Regions from separate parts of the Kitasatospora sp. NPDC093102 genome, predicted to be linked through region 2. Evidence: riboswitches for the same ligand, from Rfam matches in the RefSeq annotation. Region 2 holds a riboswitch; the other holds the start of a gene.
The links. Region 2 has a riboswitch for glycine ahead of gcvT (glycine cleavage system aminomethyltransferase GcvT). Riboswitches for the same ligand answer to the same signal wherever they lie in the genome.

Region 1: another riboswitch for glycine. It lies ahead of gcvP (aminomethyl-transferring glycine dehydrogenase); the one in region 2 lies ahead of gcvT (glycine cleavage system aminomethyltransferase GcvT).

What each region holds. Positions count from the first base shown of each region.
Region 1 is NZ_JBFBFA010000036.1:62,455-69,973, forward strand. It holds gene AB0O11_RS30585 (hypothetical protein) at 1-347, shown strand, start outside; gene AB0O11_RS30590 (DUF5999 family protein) at 765-956, shown strand; gene gcvP (aminomethyl-transferring glycine dehydrogenase) at 1,078-3,978, opposite strand; glycine riboswitch at 4,217-4,320, opposite strand; partial or broken gene AB0O11_RS30600 (PRC-barrel domain-containing protein) at 4,544-4,849, shown strand; gene AB0O11_RS30605 (YsnF/AvaK domain-containing protein) at 4,883-6,019, shown strand; gene AB0O11_RS30610 (MFS transporter) at 6,273-7,519, shown strand, end outside.
Region 2 is NZ_JBFBFA010000003.1:425,372-432,890, reverse strand. It holds gene AB0O11_RS07545 (ABC transporter substrate-binding protein) at 1-320, opposite strand, end outside; gene AB0O11_RS07540 (ABC transporter permease) at 408-1,397, opposite strand; gene AB0O11_RS07535 (enhanced serine sensitivity protein SseB C-terminal domain-containing protein) at 1,842-2,768, opposite strand; gene AB0O11_RS07530 (enhanced serine sensitivity protein SseB C-terminal domain-containing protein) at 2,886-3,689, opposite strand; glycine riboswitch at 3,900-4,001, shown strand; gene gcvT (glycine cleavage system aminomethyltransferase GcvT) at 4,232-5,353, shown strand; gene gcvH (glycine cleavage system protein GcvH) at 5,453-5,830, shown strand; gene glyA (serine hydroxymethyltransferase) at 5,959-7,239, shown strand; gene AB0O11_RS07510 (L-serine ammonia-lyase) at 7,405-7,519, shown strand, end outside.

The DNA of each region.
Region 1 (7,519 bases), on a different contig from region 2:
AGGTGGCCGCCGCCGCCGAGGTGGTGCAGAGCGCCGAGGGCCACAGCTTCTCCCACTTCACCGCCGGCCCCTACCTCGACTCGACGGTCCGGGCACTGCGCGAGGCCTGGCAGCTCGCCCAGGGCTCCCGGACCCGCCGACAGCCCCGGCTGCTGACCTTCCCCGGCCAGTACGCCACGGCGCTCTGGCTGCACAGCCCCGACGCCGGCCCGGCCGCCGACCTGCTGATCCCCCTGGCCCCGGCCCCGCTCGGCGTCACCGCGCACCGCGCCTGCCCGGCCGCCGAACTGCTGCCGCTGCTCGCCCGCGCCCCGCTCGCCAGGCCACTGCTGCTCGGCTCCTCCTGACCCGCCGGCGCCCCACGGGCCGCCGGGCCCACCTGCCCGGCGGCCCTCGGCCGTGCCCGCACCTCCACCCCGAAGCCCGTCACCCGAACGGCGACCACCCACCCGGGTCAGTCGGGGCATGGCCCGATCGGGCCATGCCCCGACTGACCCGCTGGGGCGCCTTTTCCCGTCGGCCCCACCTGAACGGGTGATCTGTGCCCGGGAGTTGTGGCGCATGTCACGAAATCCCTGCGCGCGGGTCCGCAGATGCCGACACTGGGAAGCAGCGTGGAAGGACCACCTGTCCTACCCACTTGAGCGCCGGTCCACACCTGGCCGGCGCGCGGACAGGATCCGACCACCACGGCGGCTCCGGACGGCACGACCTCCGGCGACCGCACCACGGGGAGGATCGCAGAGCGAAGCGAGGGTACGCGTATGTGCCAGCACCGTCCTGAGTGCCCGTCGGCCGAGTCCGAGGACCGCGAGGCGGCCGCGTCGGTGGCCCGCCACCCGGAGCAGGGCTGGAGCCTGCTCTGCAACGGCGTCGTCCTGTTCGAGGACACCGGAGAACTGCTGCCCGACGGCCGGGTGATCGCCCCGCGCCGCCCCATCGCCCACGCGGCCTGACCACCCGGTCCGGCCGTACGGCGGGGGCAGCCGCCGACTCGACCAGCGCAACGGGCAGGGCCCCGGCGGAAGCTCCGCCGGGGCCCTGCCGTCGGCCCGGACATCCTCGGGCCCGGACCGGTCAGACGCCGTACTCGTCCAGCGGCGGGCAGGAGCAGACCAGGTTGCGGTCGCCGTACGCGCCGTCGATCCGGCTCACCGGCGGCCAGTACTTGTCCGCCGGGTTGACGCCCGCCGGGAAGACCGCCTCCTGCCGCGAGTAGCCGTGCGCCCAGTCGCCGGCCAGCGTGGCGGCGGTGTGCGGGGCGTTGCGCAGCGGGTTGTCGTCGGCCGACCACTCGCCCGAGCCGACCTTGTCGATCTCGGCCCGGATGGTGATCATCGCGTCGCAGAACCGGTCGATCTCGTACAGGTCCTCGGACTCGGTCGGCTCGATCATCAGCGTGCCGGCCACCGGGAAGGACATCGTCGGCGCGTGGAAGCCGTAGTCGATCAGGCGCTTGGCGATGTCGTCCACCGTCACGCCCGTCTCCTTGGTCAGCGGGCGCAGGTCGATGATGCACTCGTGCGCGACCAGCCCGCCCGGACCGGTGTAGAGCACCGGGAAGTGCGGCGCCAGGCGCTTGGCGATGTAGTTGGCGTTCAGCACCGCGACCTGGGTGGCGTGCTTGAGGCCCTCGCCGCCCATCAGCCGGACGTACGCCCAGGAGATCGGCAGGATGGCCGCCGAACCCCACGGCGCGGCCGAGATCGGGCCCACGCCGGTGGCCGGGCCGGCCTCCGCCTGGAGCGGGTGGTTCGGCAGGTACGGCGCCAGGTGGGCGCGCACCGCGACCGGGCCGACGCCCGGGCCGCCACCGCCGTGCGGGATGCAGAAGGTCTTGTGCAGGTTCAGGTGCGAGACGTCCGCACCGAACTTGCCCGGCTTGGCGAGGCCGACCAGGGCGTTCAGGTTGGCGCCGTCCACGTACACCTGGCCGCCGGCCTCGTGCACCAGGGCGCAGATGTCGGTGATCTGGGTCTCGTACACGCCGTGGGTGGACGGGTAGGTGACCATCAGCACGGCGAGGTTGTCGCGGTGCTTCTCGATCTTGGCCTTCAGGTCATCGACGTCCACGTCGCCGTCGACCAGGGTCTTCACCACGACCACGCGCATGCCGGCCATCACCGCGGAGGCCGCGTTGGTGCCGTGCGCCGAGGACGGGATCAGGCAGACGTCGCGCTGGGTGTCGCCGTTGGCGTGGTGGTAGGCGCGCACGGCGAGCAGGCCGGCCAGCTCGCCCTGCGAACCCGCGTTCGGCTGGATCGACACGGCGTCGTAGCCGGTCACCTCGACCAGCTGCTGCTCCAGCTGGCGGATCAGGGTCAGGAAGCCCTGGGCCTGGTCGATCGGCGCGAAGGGGTGCAGCTGGCCGAACTCCGGCCAGGTCACCGCCTCCATCTCGGTGGTCGCGTTGAGCTTCATGGTGCAGGAGCCCAGCGGGATCATGCCGCGGTCCAGCGCGTAGTCCCGGTCCGACAGGCGGCGCAGGTAGCGCAGCATGGCGGTCTCCGAGCGGTGGCTGTGGAAGACCGGGTGGGTCAGGTACTCGTCCTCGCGCAGCAGCGCGGCGGGCAGCGCCTCGGCGGCCTCGGCGACCTCGACGGCGGGGACGCCGAACGCGGCCCAGACGCCGGCCAGGTGTTCGCGGGTGGTGGTCTCGTCGGTGGAGACGGAGATCCGGTCCGCGCCGTCCTGGTGGACGTTGATGCCGTTGGCGCGGGCAGCGGCGGCGATCTCGGCGGCGCGGCCCGGGACGACGGCGGTGACGGTGTCGAAGAACTCGCCGTGCAGCAGCTCGACGCCGCCGGCCCGCAGGCCTTCGGCGAGGGCGGCGGCGTAGCGGTGGGTACGGCGGGCGATGTCGGCCAGGCCGTCCGGGCCGTGGTAGACGGCATACATCGAGGCCATCACGGCGAGCAGCACCTGGGCGGTGCAGATGTTGCTGGTGGCCTTCTCGCGGCGGATGTGCTGCTCGCGGGTCTGCAGCGCCAGGCGGTAGGCGCGGTTGCCGTCCGCGTCGACGGAGACGCCGACCAGGCGGCCGGGCAGCGAGCGGGCGTACTCGGCGCGCACCGACAGGTAGCCGGCGTGCGGGCCGCCGAAGCCCATCGGCACGCCGAAGCGCTGCGAGGTGCCGCAGGCGATGTCGGCGCCCAGCGCACCCGGGGACTTGAGCAGGGTCAGCGCGAGCAGGTCGGCGGCGACGGCGACGATCGCGCCCAGACCGTGCGCCTGCTCGATCAGCGGGGCGAGGTCGCGGACCACGCCGGTGGCACCCGGGTACTGGAGCAGCACGCCGAAGACACCGCGCTCGGCGATCTCGGCCGGGATGCCCTCGGACAGGTCGGCGACGACGACCTCGACGCCGGTCGGCACGGCGCGGGTGTTGATCACCGCGACGGTCTGCGGCAGGGTCTCGGCGTCGACCAGGAAGACGCCGCCCTTGACCTTGGTGACGCGGCGGGCCAGCGCCATCGCCTCGGCGGCCGCGGTGCCCTCGTCCAGCAGCGAGGAGCCGGAGGTCGGCAGGCCGGTCAGGTCGGAGACCACGGTCTGGAAGTTGAGCAGCGCCTCCAGGCGGCCCTGCGAGATCTCCGGCTGGTACGGGGTGTAGGCGGTGTACCAGGCCGGGTTCTCCATGACGTTGCGCAGGATCACCGGCGGGGTGAACGTGCCGTAGTAGCCCAGGCCGATCATCGGCTGGAGCACCTGGTTGCGGCCGGCCAGCTCGCGCAGCTCGGCGAGGACCTGGGCCTCGGTCCGGCCCGCGGGCAGGTCCAGGGCGGTGATGGAGCGGATCGCCTCGGGCACCGCGGTGGCGGCGAGCTCGTCCAGCGAGCCGTAGCCGACGGACGCCAGCATCTTCTCCTGCGCGGGGGCGTCGGGGCCGATGTGGCGGTTCTCGAAGGGGCTGGCCAGCTCAAGCTCGGTGAGGGTCGAGGCGCCGGTGGGGCGTCCCGCGTTCGGCTGGGCGTTCATGGTGGTCGAGGCCTCCTGGTCACGGACCGGCGGGGGTACGCACGCCGGCCGGCCTTCACCGCTGCGGACAGCGGACCAGCCTGGGCGAGCGAACCCGACAGGCCTCCCCCTCTGTCATCGGGACCTGAGAGCTTCACCCGCACGGGGCGCTGTGGGCGCTCCGCCGGCTTGCACCGTCGGTGAGGGTGGTGATCGCCGGCTCCCGTGCCGACGCCCCTGCCCTGCTTTCCAGAGTGACCTACCCCACACGGTACGGATGCCTGAGAGATTCCGGGGAGGAGTTGCTCCTTCGGCGCTCCGACCAGCGGTTTTCGCAGTCGGAGACTCTCCCGAGCGGGCTCTGCGGTCGTCGCCCAGGGTACCAGCGGGAGGCCCCCCGATCACGGGTGCGTCAGGTCACTCGGGGTCTACGCGCGTCCCCCGGACGGTCCAACGAGCAGCCCGTCCGGCGCACCCCGGTCGCACCCGTCCGATTCATGGCTTTTGGTGTGAAGTGATGGACGGAACGGGCGCTTCGACCGCCTTCCTGCGGGAGTTCCGCAGGCCCAGTGCACGGGAGGAAAGAGTGCAGACCGACATCGACCCGCGGGACCTCATCGGTCACAAAGCCGTCGACCGCAACGGAGACAAGATCGGCACGGTCGACGAGGTCTACCTGGACGACGCCACCGGCCGGCCCGAGTGGGCCGCGGTCCGGACCGGCATCTTCGGCCGGGACGCCTTCGTCCCGCTGACCACGAGTGAGTTCTCCGGCGACGAACTCCGGGTGCCGTACGACAAGTCACTGGTGAAGGAGTCGCCGGACTTCGGCGTCGGCCAGCACCTGTCACCCGCCCAGGAGCTCCAGCTCTACCGCTACTACGGGCTCGACACCCTGGCGGACGGCCGCCCGGACGGCAATGACGTGAGCCACGCCGAGCAGCCCGACCTCGACTTCGGCACCACCGCGGCCGCCACCACGACGGCCGCGGCAGCCCCGGCCAAGTCGCTCACCTTCCACACCTCCGAGCACTCCCCCGAAGCCGCCCCGGCCAGAACCCCCGCTGCCGCTGCACCCCCAATCGCCGACACACCCAGGACCCCCCCGGAGGCCGACATGCGGAACCTCGGCACCCCCACGGCTGCCACCACCTTCCCGCCGGCCGCGCCCCCCGCCGCCCCCGCCGACGCACCTGCCGCACCCACTGCGGGACCGAGGCCGCAGCCGCAGCCCACCTCCACACCCGCCGCGGGGCCAAGGCTGCATCCCACCTCCGCCCCCACCGCGACACCCGCCACACCCGCCGCGGGACCGAGGCCGCATCCCGCATCCACCCCCACCGACGCGCCTGCCACACCCGCCGCGGGACCAAGGGGGCTGCATCCCACCTCCGCTCCCACCGCGACACCCGCCACACCCGCCACACCCGCCGCGGAACCGAGGCCACATCCCACCTCCACCCCCACCGCCGCCCCCACCGCGGGACCAAGGCTGCATCCCACCGCCACACCCGCCGCGGAACCGAGGCCGCATCCCGCATCCACCCCCACCGACGCCCGCGCGGCGACCACCACCACCGAGAAGGCCGGCGCCGCCCCCAGCAGCCCGGTGGAGATCACCTGCCGCGAGGAGCGGCTGGACATCACCACCGAGTGGCACACCCTCGGCACCGCGAAGCTGCGCAAGTACGTGACGACCGAACAGGTCGAGCGCCGCGTCCCGGTGGTCCGCGAGCGCGTCCGGGTCGAGCGGACGCCGGTCAGCGACGCCGAGCGCGCCGCGCTCACCGAGAAGGAGATCGCCGAGGCCGTCGAAGAGGTCACCCTCCGAGAGGAACGCGCGGTGGTCCGCAAGCACCTCGCCCCCATCGAACGGGTCCGCCTGGTCGTCGAGCGGTACACCACCGAGGAGGTGATCCGGGACGAACTCCGCCGCGAACACGTCGAGGTCCACGACACCACCGCCACCCAGCCCCCCGCCTCGCCGTCGGCAACCCCGCCGACCGGATCGACCCCGCCCGCCACCCCGCCCCACTCCTCCCCGCTGCGGCCGCTCGTCTGACAGCACCCACGATCAGGGCCCCGGACACCGTCCGGGGCCCTGATCGCGTACCCGACCGTTCACCTCCGCCGAAGCGCCCTCGCCCCCGCCCCACCTCCGCCCGCCGCAGGCGCCCTCCACACCCACCACAGCCCCTTGTCGCGTACCCGACCCTTCTCCTTTGCCAAAGCTTAACCACTCGATATTTGACACTCTGAAGTATCCCCCTGCATGGTTACTTCAGTTCATTCACTATGTACGGGAGGAAGCAACCGTGAGTGAGGCACCACAGCCCACCACCGCGGCCGAGAAGCAGAGCAGCGCCCGGGTCCTGCCGGCCCTCATCCTGGCGATGCTGTCGTTCAGCGTGGTGCAGACCGCGGTCGTCCCGATCCTGCCCTCGCTGGCCAAGGAACTGGGCGTCTCCGCCTCCAGCATCACCTGGCTGATGACCGCCAACCTGCTCTCCGCAGCCGTGCTGACTCCCCTCCTGGGCCGCTTCGGCGACCTCCGGGGCCGCAAGCCGATGCTGCTGATCTCGCTGGCCGGCCTGGTCGCCGGTTCGGCGCTGGCGGTCAGCACCCACTCCTTCACCTGGCTGGTCGTCGCCCGCGTCCTCCAGGGCGCCGGCGGTGGCGTCCTGCCGCTGGCGATCAGCATCGTCCGCGACGAGCTGCCCAGGCAGAAGGTGACCGGCGGTGTCGCCGCCATCAGCGCCTCGATGGGCGTCGGCTCCGGCCTCGGCCTGGTCGCCACCGGCCTCCTGCTGGAGCACTGGAACTACAAGTCGATCTTCTGGATGGGCCTGGTCTTCGGCCTGATCGCGGTCGCCCTGGTCGCCTTCCGCGTCCCGTCCGACCCGGTCACCGACAAGGACGGCGGCGCCGACCCGCTGGGCGCCCTCACCCTGGCCGGCTGGCTCTCCGCGCTGCTGGTCGCGGTCAGCCAGGGCAACCACTGGGGCTGGGCCTCCAACAAGACCCTCGGCCTGTTCGCCGTCGCCGCCGTGGTCGCCCTGGTCTGGGGGATCATCGAGACCAAGGTCGCGCACCCGCTGGTGGACATGAAGATGATGGCCCGTCCGGCCGTCGCCTTCACCAACGTGGCCGGCCTGCTCATCGGCTTCGGCATGTACGGCTCCTTCATGGTCATCAGCAACTTCGCCCAGACCCCGGAGAAGCTGACCCACTACGGCTTCACCGCCACCGTGCTGCACGCCGGCATCATGCTGCTGCCGTCCGCGATCGGCTCGATGGTCGCCGCGCCGGTCGGCGCCCTGCTGATCGCCCGTCGTGGCCCGCGCCTGCCGCTGGTCCTCGGTGGCGTCCTCGGCGCCGTGGCGATGGCCTACCTGGCCGTGCGCCACGGACGGGAGGGCGACATCTACACCGCCTCGGCGATCTTCGGTCTCGGCGTGGGCCTCGCCTTCGCCGCGATGCCGGCCTACATCAACGGCGCCGTCCCGGCCGAGCAGAGCGGCATCGCCAACGGCATGAACTCCGTGCTGCGCACGGTCGGTGG
Region 2 (7,519 bases):
CCCTCCTCGCCGGCGGCCGGGTTGAAGGTGGTCAGCGGACGGCCGTACAGGCGCGAGAAGTTGTAGATGTACGCGTAGTACGTGTTGCCCGGGTCGAGCGAGTCCGGGGTGCCCTTCATCTCGAAGGTCACCGTCCCGCCCTTCTTGTCCGAGGCGTTGACGATGCCCTTGGTGGCCGCGTTGGCGCCGGAGCTGCCACCGGCGGAGCCGGAGGCCGAGGAGGAGGAGTCACCGCTCTTCGACGAGCTGGTGCAGCCGGTCACGACCAGGACCACGGCGGCGGCCGCCGCGGTCAGGGCGACGGTACGGGACCTACGCATGGGAGAGATCAACCCCTTGGGGATGTGGAGGCGGTGAGAGGGTCCTGACGTGGTGTCAGTCGAGCACGAACAGGCGAGGACACCTGGTCAGTTGCTCTTGGGATCGAGGGCGTCGCGCAGCCCGTCACCGAGCAGGTTGAAGGCGAGCACGGTGATGAAGATCGCCAGACCGGGGACCACCATGTACTGGGGGTCCACCTGGTAGTACCGGATCGCGTCCTGGAGCATCCCGCCCCAGGAGGCCTGCGGGGGCTGGATGCCGACGCCGAGGAAGCTCAGCCCGGCCTCGAAGAGGATGTTGGTCGGGATCAGCAGGGTCGAGTAGACCAGGATCGGACCGACCAGGTTGGGCAGCAGTTCCTTGAACAGGATGAACGGGCCGCGCGCCCCCAGGCTGCGGGCCGCGTGGACGAACTCCCGCTCGCGCAGCGAGAGCGTCTGGCCGCGCACGATCCGGCCCATGTAGGGCCAGTTGAAGAAGCCGATCACGAAGATCAGCACCAGCATGTGCAGCGGCAGGCCGTGCAGGCCGAACGCCCCGCCCTGGAGCGAGGTGGAGATCGCGATGGCGAAGAGCAGCAGCGGGAACGCGAGGAAGACGTCCATCACCCGGCTGATCAGGGTGTCCACCCAGCCGCCGTAGTAGCCGGCCATGATGCCGAGCACGGTGCCGATGGTGTTGGACAGCAGGGTCGCGCCGAAGGCGACCAGCAGGGAGACCCAGGAACCCTCGATGACGCGGGTGAGCAGGTCACGACCCTGGAGCGGGTCGATGCCGAGCGGGTGTTCCCAGCTCATGCCACCCCAGTCGCCGAACGGCAGCCCACCGAGGTCGGCGTCCAGCAGGTCCTGGTGGAGGGCGTCCGGGTCGAGCCCGAACAGCGACTCGATCGGCTTGGCCAGCACGGCGAGCACGATCAGCAGGATCACCACGACGCCGCCGGCGACGGCGGCCTTGTCCCGCTTGAAGCGGGTCCAGGCGATCTGGCCGAGGGAGCGGCCCTCGATCTTCTTGGCCGGGCTCGCGGCGGCGGGTGCCTCCGGTTCGTTCCCGGCGGTGGTCACGGATGCGGTCATGGTCAGTTGGTCCCCTCGCCGACGGTGGCCGGCCCACGGGTGCCGGTCGCCGGCTTCGGCGGTGCGGCTGCGGACGTGCGGAGGTGCTTAGGAGGAGCGGGTGTCGAGGCAGTGCGTCGTGCACAGGCACTGTCTCCACGCGGGATGGGCGTCGCGTGGGCGGGCTGTCGGCGTGCGCGCTCACCTTTGTGGGGCTCCAGTACGCGCAGTGCGTTGCGCAGAACTCTCTGCCATCCGAACTGGCTTACGCCAGCCCTGACAACCGACAGATGCCCAACTGTGATCTGTGTGCATGCACCTCCCGGATCTTCGGCATATACCTCTTCACATGGCTGTAGCCGCCATGTCAAGATGACCGGGTCGCACGTCCGGAAATTCGTCCGGAAAGCATCGAAGCCGACTTGACGGACAATCAAGTCGGCTTCGGAGGATGGGTTCTGGGAATCAGCGCCCAGGGTAGCCGGGCCATGGCCGCTGCGGCTGCTGCTGCTGCCAGCCCTGCACCGGCGGCTGGGTGCCGTACGCGTAGCCCGGCATCGACTGCCCGGGGTACGGCGGCGGGGGCACCGGCGGGTACGGGCCGGTCGGCGGGCGGCCCGCCTCCCGGTCGAAGAACGGCCGCGCGTTGGCGCGCATCCACAGCGCCACCGGGTCGTACTCGTCCGACATCGCCACCGTGGACACCGCGAGCCCCTCCGGGGCCACCGCGATCGCGCGCTGCATCAGAGCCCGCACCGCCTCCACCACCGGCGGAGAACTCTCGTACAAGTCAAGGCCGATGGCCAGGTACGGCTCCCCCACCGCGGGCTGCACCCAGGCCCGGCGCAACGCCCGCACCGCCCGCACCTCGCCGGCCTGCCGCTCCAGCAGCGCGAAGAACGGCTGGGCGTTCAGCTGCGGCTCGCTCAGCTTCAACGGCCCGGCCGGCAGCCGCTCCAGGCCCGCGGCGATCCGCCGCAGGTCCGCCCAGGGCACTCCGACGCCGCCGCCGGGCGCGTGCGGGTTGAGCCACAGGCCCCAGCGGGTGCGGTACAGCGAAGCCGCGATCTCCCGGCCGGAGATGACCTCGTGGGCCCGCGCCCAGCCGGAGGCGGTCAGCTGCTCGGACGAGGTGACGGCCGGCGCGTAGCCGTGGCCGCTGATCTCCATGTTCCCGTACTGTGCGTCCGGGCTGCCCGGCGTGCCGTGCCACAGCAGCATCCAGACCTGGCCGTCCGCCAGCGCGTGCAGCAGCCGCTCGTACGCGTCGTAGCGCTCCGGCGCAACGTCGCGCAGGGCGCGCTCCAACGCGCCGGGATCAGCCCCCGGGCGCCCGGCCGGTGCCTGGCCCCAGGGCCCCGGCCCACCGCCCGCTCCCGTTCCCGCACTCATGCGCCCACCTCGCCGCGCCTCTTTCCCTCAACCCGCCGGCCCGTCGGCCGTCTGCACGCACCCTATGGCGCGGCACCGGCCACCGCCACGGCGACGTGCCTTTGATACGAACCCCGCTCAAACCCTCGTGTAGAAGGGCATCACCCGGGTGAGCAGCCACTCGACCACCGGGTCGTCGGCGAGGTCGAGCAGTACGAGGTGGACGCCTCCGGGCAGCGGCGCGGTTCCCAGCGCTCGCCCGAGTGCCTCGTTCACCGCAGCCGGATCGGCCGGTGCCGCGGGGTCCAACTGGACGCCCACGAACATCACGGTCGGCTCGCCCTCGACGCTGGCCAGCGCCCTGCGGGCGGTCAGCACCCCGGGCAGCACCGACAGTTCGATCCGGCAGGCGGCCAGGAAGTGCTCCGGGTCCTCGCCCGGCACCGGCTCGCGCAGCGCCACCCGCCCGCCGGTCGGCTCCGAAGCGTCGGCAGCGGCCTCCCAGCGGTCCTCGCGCGGACCGCGGCGCAGCTCGGCGACCCCCTGCGGCGGCACCGGGATGCCCACCGCCGCCTCCGGGTTCACCGCGATGCCCAGGCCCAGCGGCAGCCCGCGGGCGAACTCCCGGACCGGCGCGATCACGAAGGCCATCCCCGGCGCCTGCTGGAGGAACACCTCCTGCGAGGAGAACACCGGCACGTACAGGTCGCCGCCCAGCTCGATGGTCGGCAAGTCCAGCGACTGCCCCTGCGGGTCGGCCCCGGCCGGCAGCGGCACCCACACCTGACTGCGGGCCAGCACCTCGATCACCCGCGGCGTCGCGCCCGGGTCGCCCAGGGCCGCGGTCAGCACCTGCTCAAGCTCGTTGGCCGGCCAGGAGCCGCCCGCCGGCGCCTCCTCCGGTCCGCCCCACCCCTGCTGCTGCTCCACCGGGTACCCCATGCGCCGCCGATTCCGCCCTCTGCCGTTCGGCCGCCCTCTGCTGTGCCGACGCGCAGCAGTCTAGAGGCGTGCGGGAGGTGAGGTTAGGGCTCGTGTTCGGGTGCCGGGCGGTGTGACCGGGTCCCCCCTCCCCTCGCCGTCCCGGACGTGCCATGATGTGCCCGTCCGACGGCATGCGCCGCGGGCCCCCACAACTCCATACCGGCCGCTCGAACCCGCGCGGGAGAGCCCGGAGTGCCGCTCAGGCACAGCCGGCGCCGAAGGAGCAAGTCCTCCCCGGAATCTCTCAGGCACCCCTACCGCACGGGTTAGGCACATCTGGAAAGCGGCGCCCGGCCCTGTCGTGCGCCCACCCACGGTGCAAGCCGCCATGCTGTCCCCCAAGCTGGAAACAGCTGTGGGCAGGTGGGCGGTGAAGCTCTCAGGTTCGACGACAGATGGGGAGACCCACGCCGCCGCATGCCCGCGCGCAGGGTCGGCCCCGAGCGGGTCCGGTCCCGGCGCGTGCACCCCTGAGTGCCCCGACCGAGGAGTTCCTGGCCATGTCGTCCCTCCGCCTGACCGCGCTCGACGCGCTGCACCGCGCCCTCGGCGCGACCATGACCGACTTCGCCGGCTGGGACATGCCGCTGCGCTACGGCAGCGAGCGCGAGGAGCACCTCGCCGTCCGCACCAAGGCCGGTCTGTTCGACCTCTCACACATGGGCGAGATCACCGTCACCGGCCCGCAGGCCGGCGAGATGCTGGACCACGCGCTGGTCGGCTTCGTCTCCGCGCTGGGCGTGCTGCGCGCCCGCTACACCATGATCTGCGCCGAGGACGGCGGCATCCTGGACGACCTGATCGTCTACCGCCTGCGCGAGGACGCCTTCCTGGTCGTCGCCAACGCCTCCAACGCCCAGCTGGTCCTCGACGAGCTGATCGCCCGCGCCAAGGGCTTCGACGCCGTCGTCACCGACGACCGCGACACCTACGCGCTGATCGCCGTCCAGGGCCCGGAGGCCACCGGCATCCTGGCGAAGACCACCGACGCCGACCTGCCCGGCCTGAAGTACTACGCGATCCTCCCGGCCCAGGTGGCCGGCCGCAACGTGCTGCTCGCCCGCACCGGCTACACCGGCGAGGACGGCTTCGAGATCTTCTGCCACCCGGCCGACGCCGAGCCGGTCTGGCAGGCGCTGACCGCCGCCGGCGAGGGCCACGGCCTGGTCCCGTGCGGCCTGTCCTGCCGCGACACGCTGCGCCTGGAGGCCGGCATGCCGCTGTACGGGCACGAGCTGTCCACCGACCTCACCCCGTTCGACGCCGGCCTGGGCCGGGTCGTCCGCTTCGACAAGACCACCAACGAGGGCGCCTTCGTCGGCCGCAAGGCGCTGGAGCAGGCCGCCGCCGCGGCCGAGACCAACCCGCCGAAGGTGCTGGTCGGCCTGGTCTCCGAGGGCAAGCGGGTGCCGCGCGCCGAGTACACCGTGGTCTCCACCGAGGGCGAGCCGATCGGCCGGATCACCTCCGGCGCGCCGTCCCCGACCCTGGGCAAGCCGATCGCGATCGCCTACGTCGACGCCGCCAACGCCGCCCCCGGCACCACCGTGGCGGTGGACGTGCGCGGCAAGCACGAGCCCGTCCAGGTCGTCGCGCTGCCGTTCTACAAGCGCGCCCGCTGAGGCCTCCCGGGCCCGCCTTTCCCCCGTACCCGCACGTCGCAGCCGTCCGAGTGACGGCCCGCTTCGCCGTGCCCGCTTCCCATCCTGGAGAATGACGCCATGAGCAACCCCCAGCACCTGCAGTACACCAAGGAGCACGAGTGGCTGACCGCCGCCGAGGACGGTGTCTCCACGGTCGGCATCACCAAGCACGCCGCCGACGCCCTCGGTGACATCGTCTACGTGCAGCTGCCCGAGGTCGGCGACACCGTGACCGCCGGCGAGACCTGCGGCGAGCTGGAGTCCACCAAGTCGGTCAGCGACCTGTACTCCCCGGTGACCGGCGAGATCACCGAGGTCAACCAGGACGTCCTGGACGACAACGCCCTGGTCAACAGCGCCCCGTTCGAGGGCGGCTGGCTGTTCAAGGTGCGCGTCGAGGCCACCGACGAGCTGCTCAGCGCCGACGAGTACGACAAGCTCACCCACTCGGCCTGAGCCCCGCGGGGGCGGCCGCAGCACCACGGCCGCCCCGCTCCTCCACGGCCCACCCGTCACCACCACCACCCTTCCAAGGGCGCGCTTCGCGCGGCACCCCCGCCTCTCCTCCCCGGGAAGACCACACCATGACGGTTCTGAACCAGTCCCTGCACGCCCTCGACCCGGAGATCGCCGCCGCGGTCGACGCCGAGCTGCACCGCCAGCAGACCACCCTGGAGATGATCGCCTCCGAGAACTTCGCCCCGGTGGCGGTCATGGAGGCCCAGGGCTCGGTGCTCACCAACAAGTACGCGGAGGGCTACCCCGGCCGCCGCTACTACGGTGGCTGCGAGCACGTCGACGTGGTCGAGCAGATCGCGATCGACCGCATCAAGGCCCTGTTCGGCGCCGAGCACGCCAACGTCCAGCCGCACTCCGGCGCGCAGGCCAACGCCGCCGCGATGTTCGCGCTGATCCAGCCGGGCGACACCATCCTGGGCCTGAGCCTGGCCCACGGCGGTCACCTGACCCACGGCATGAAGATCAACTTCTCCGGCAAGCTCTACAACGTGGCCGCGTACCACGTGGACGACAAGACCGGCCAGGTCGACATGGCCGAGGTCGAGCGCCTCGCCAAGGAGCACCAGCCGAAGCTGATCATCGCCGGCTGGTCGGCCTACCCGCGCCAGCTGGACTTCGCCGAGTTCCGCCGGATCGCCGACGAGGTCGGCGCCCTGCTCATGGTGGACATGGCGCACTTCGCCGGCCTGGTGGCCGCCGGGCTGCACCCGAACCCGGTGCCCTACGCGGACGTGGTCACCACCACCACCCACAAGACCCTGGGCGGCCCGCGCGGCGGCGTCATCCTGTCCAAGGCCGAGTACGCCAAGAAGATCAACTCCGCGGTCTTCCCCGGCCAGCAGGGCGGCCCGCTGGAGCACGTGATCGCCGGCAAGGCGGTCGCCTTCAAGATCGCGGCCTCGGAGGAGTTCAAGGAGCGCCAGCAGCGCACCCTGGAGGGTGCCCGCATCCTCGCCGAGCGCCTGCTCCAGGCGGACGTGGCCGAGGCCGGCGCCACCGTGCTCTCCGGCGGCACCGACGTCCACCTGGTCCTGGTCGACCTGCGCAACAGCCAGCTCGACGGCCAGCAGGCCGAGGACCGGCTGCACGAGGTCGGCATCACGGTCAACCGCAACGCCGTCCCGAACGACCCGCGCCCGCCGATGGTCACCTCCGGCCTGCGCATCGGCACCCCGGCCCTGGCCACCCGCGGCTTCCGGGCCGAGGACTTCCGCGAGGTCGCCGACGTCATCGCCGAGGCGCTCAAGCCCGCCTTCGACGAGACCGTCGCCGCCGCACTGAAGGCCCGGGTCACCGCCCTGGCCGAGAAGTACCCGCTGTACCCGAACCTGGCCAACCAGGAGTAGTCCGGCTCGGTCGGGCTCATCGGATCAGGTGACCGGCCTCACCCCGCCGACGCACCTGGGATCCCGGGGCACCGCGCACACTGGACAGTGCGTGCGGTGCCCCGTCCCGTGTCAGCCCTCCCTGCCAGCAAGTCCTTCCACGAGACCAGACAAGGACGTCCACCCGTGGCCATCAGCGTCTTCGACCTCTTCTCCATCGGCATCGGCCCGTCGAGCTCCCACACCGTGGGCCCGATGCGCGCCGCCCGGATGTTCGCCCGCCGACTGCGCTCCGAAGGCC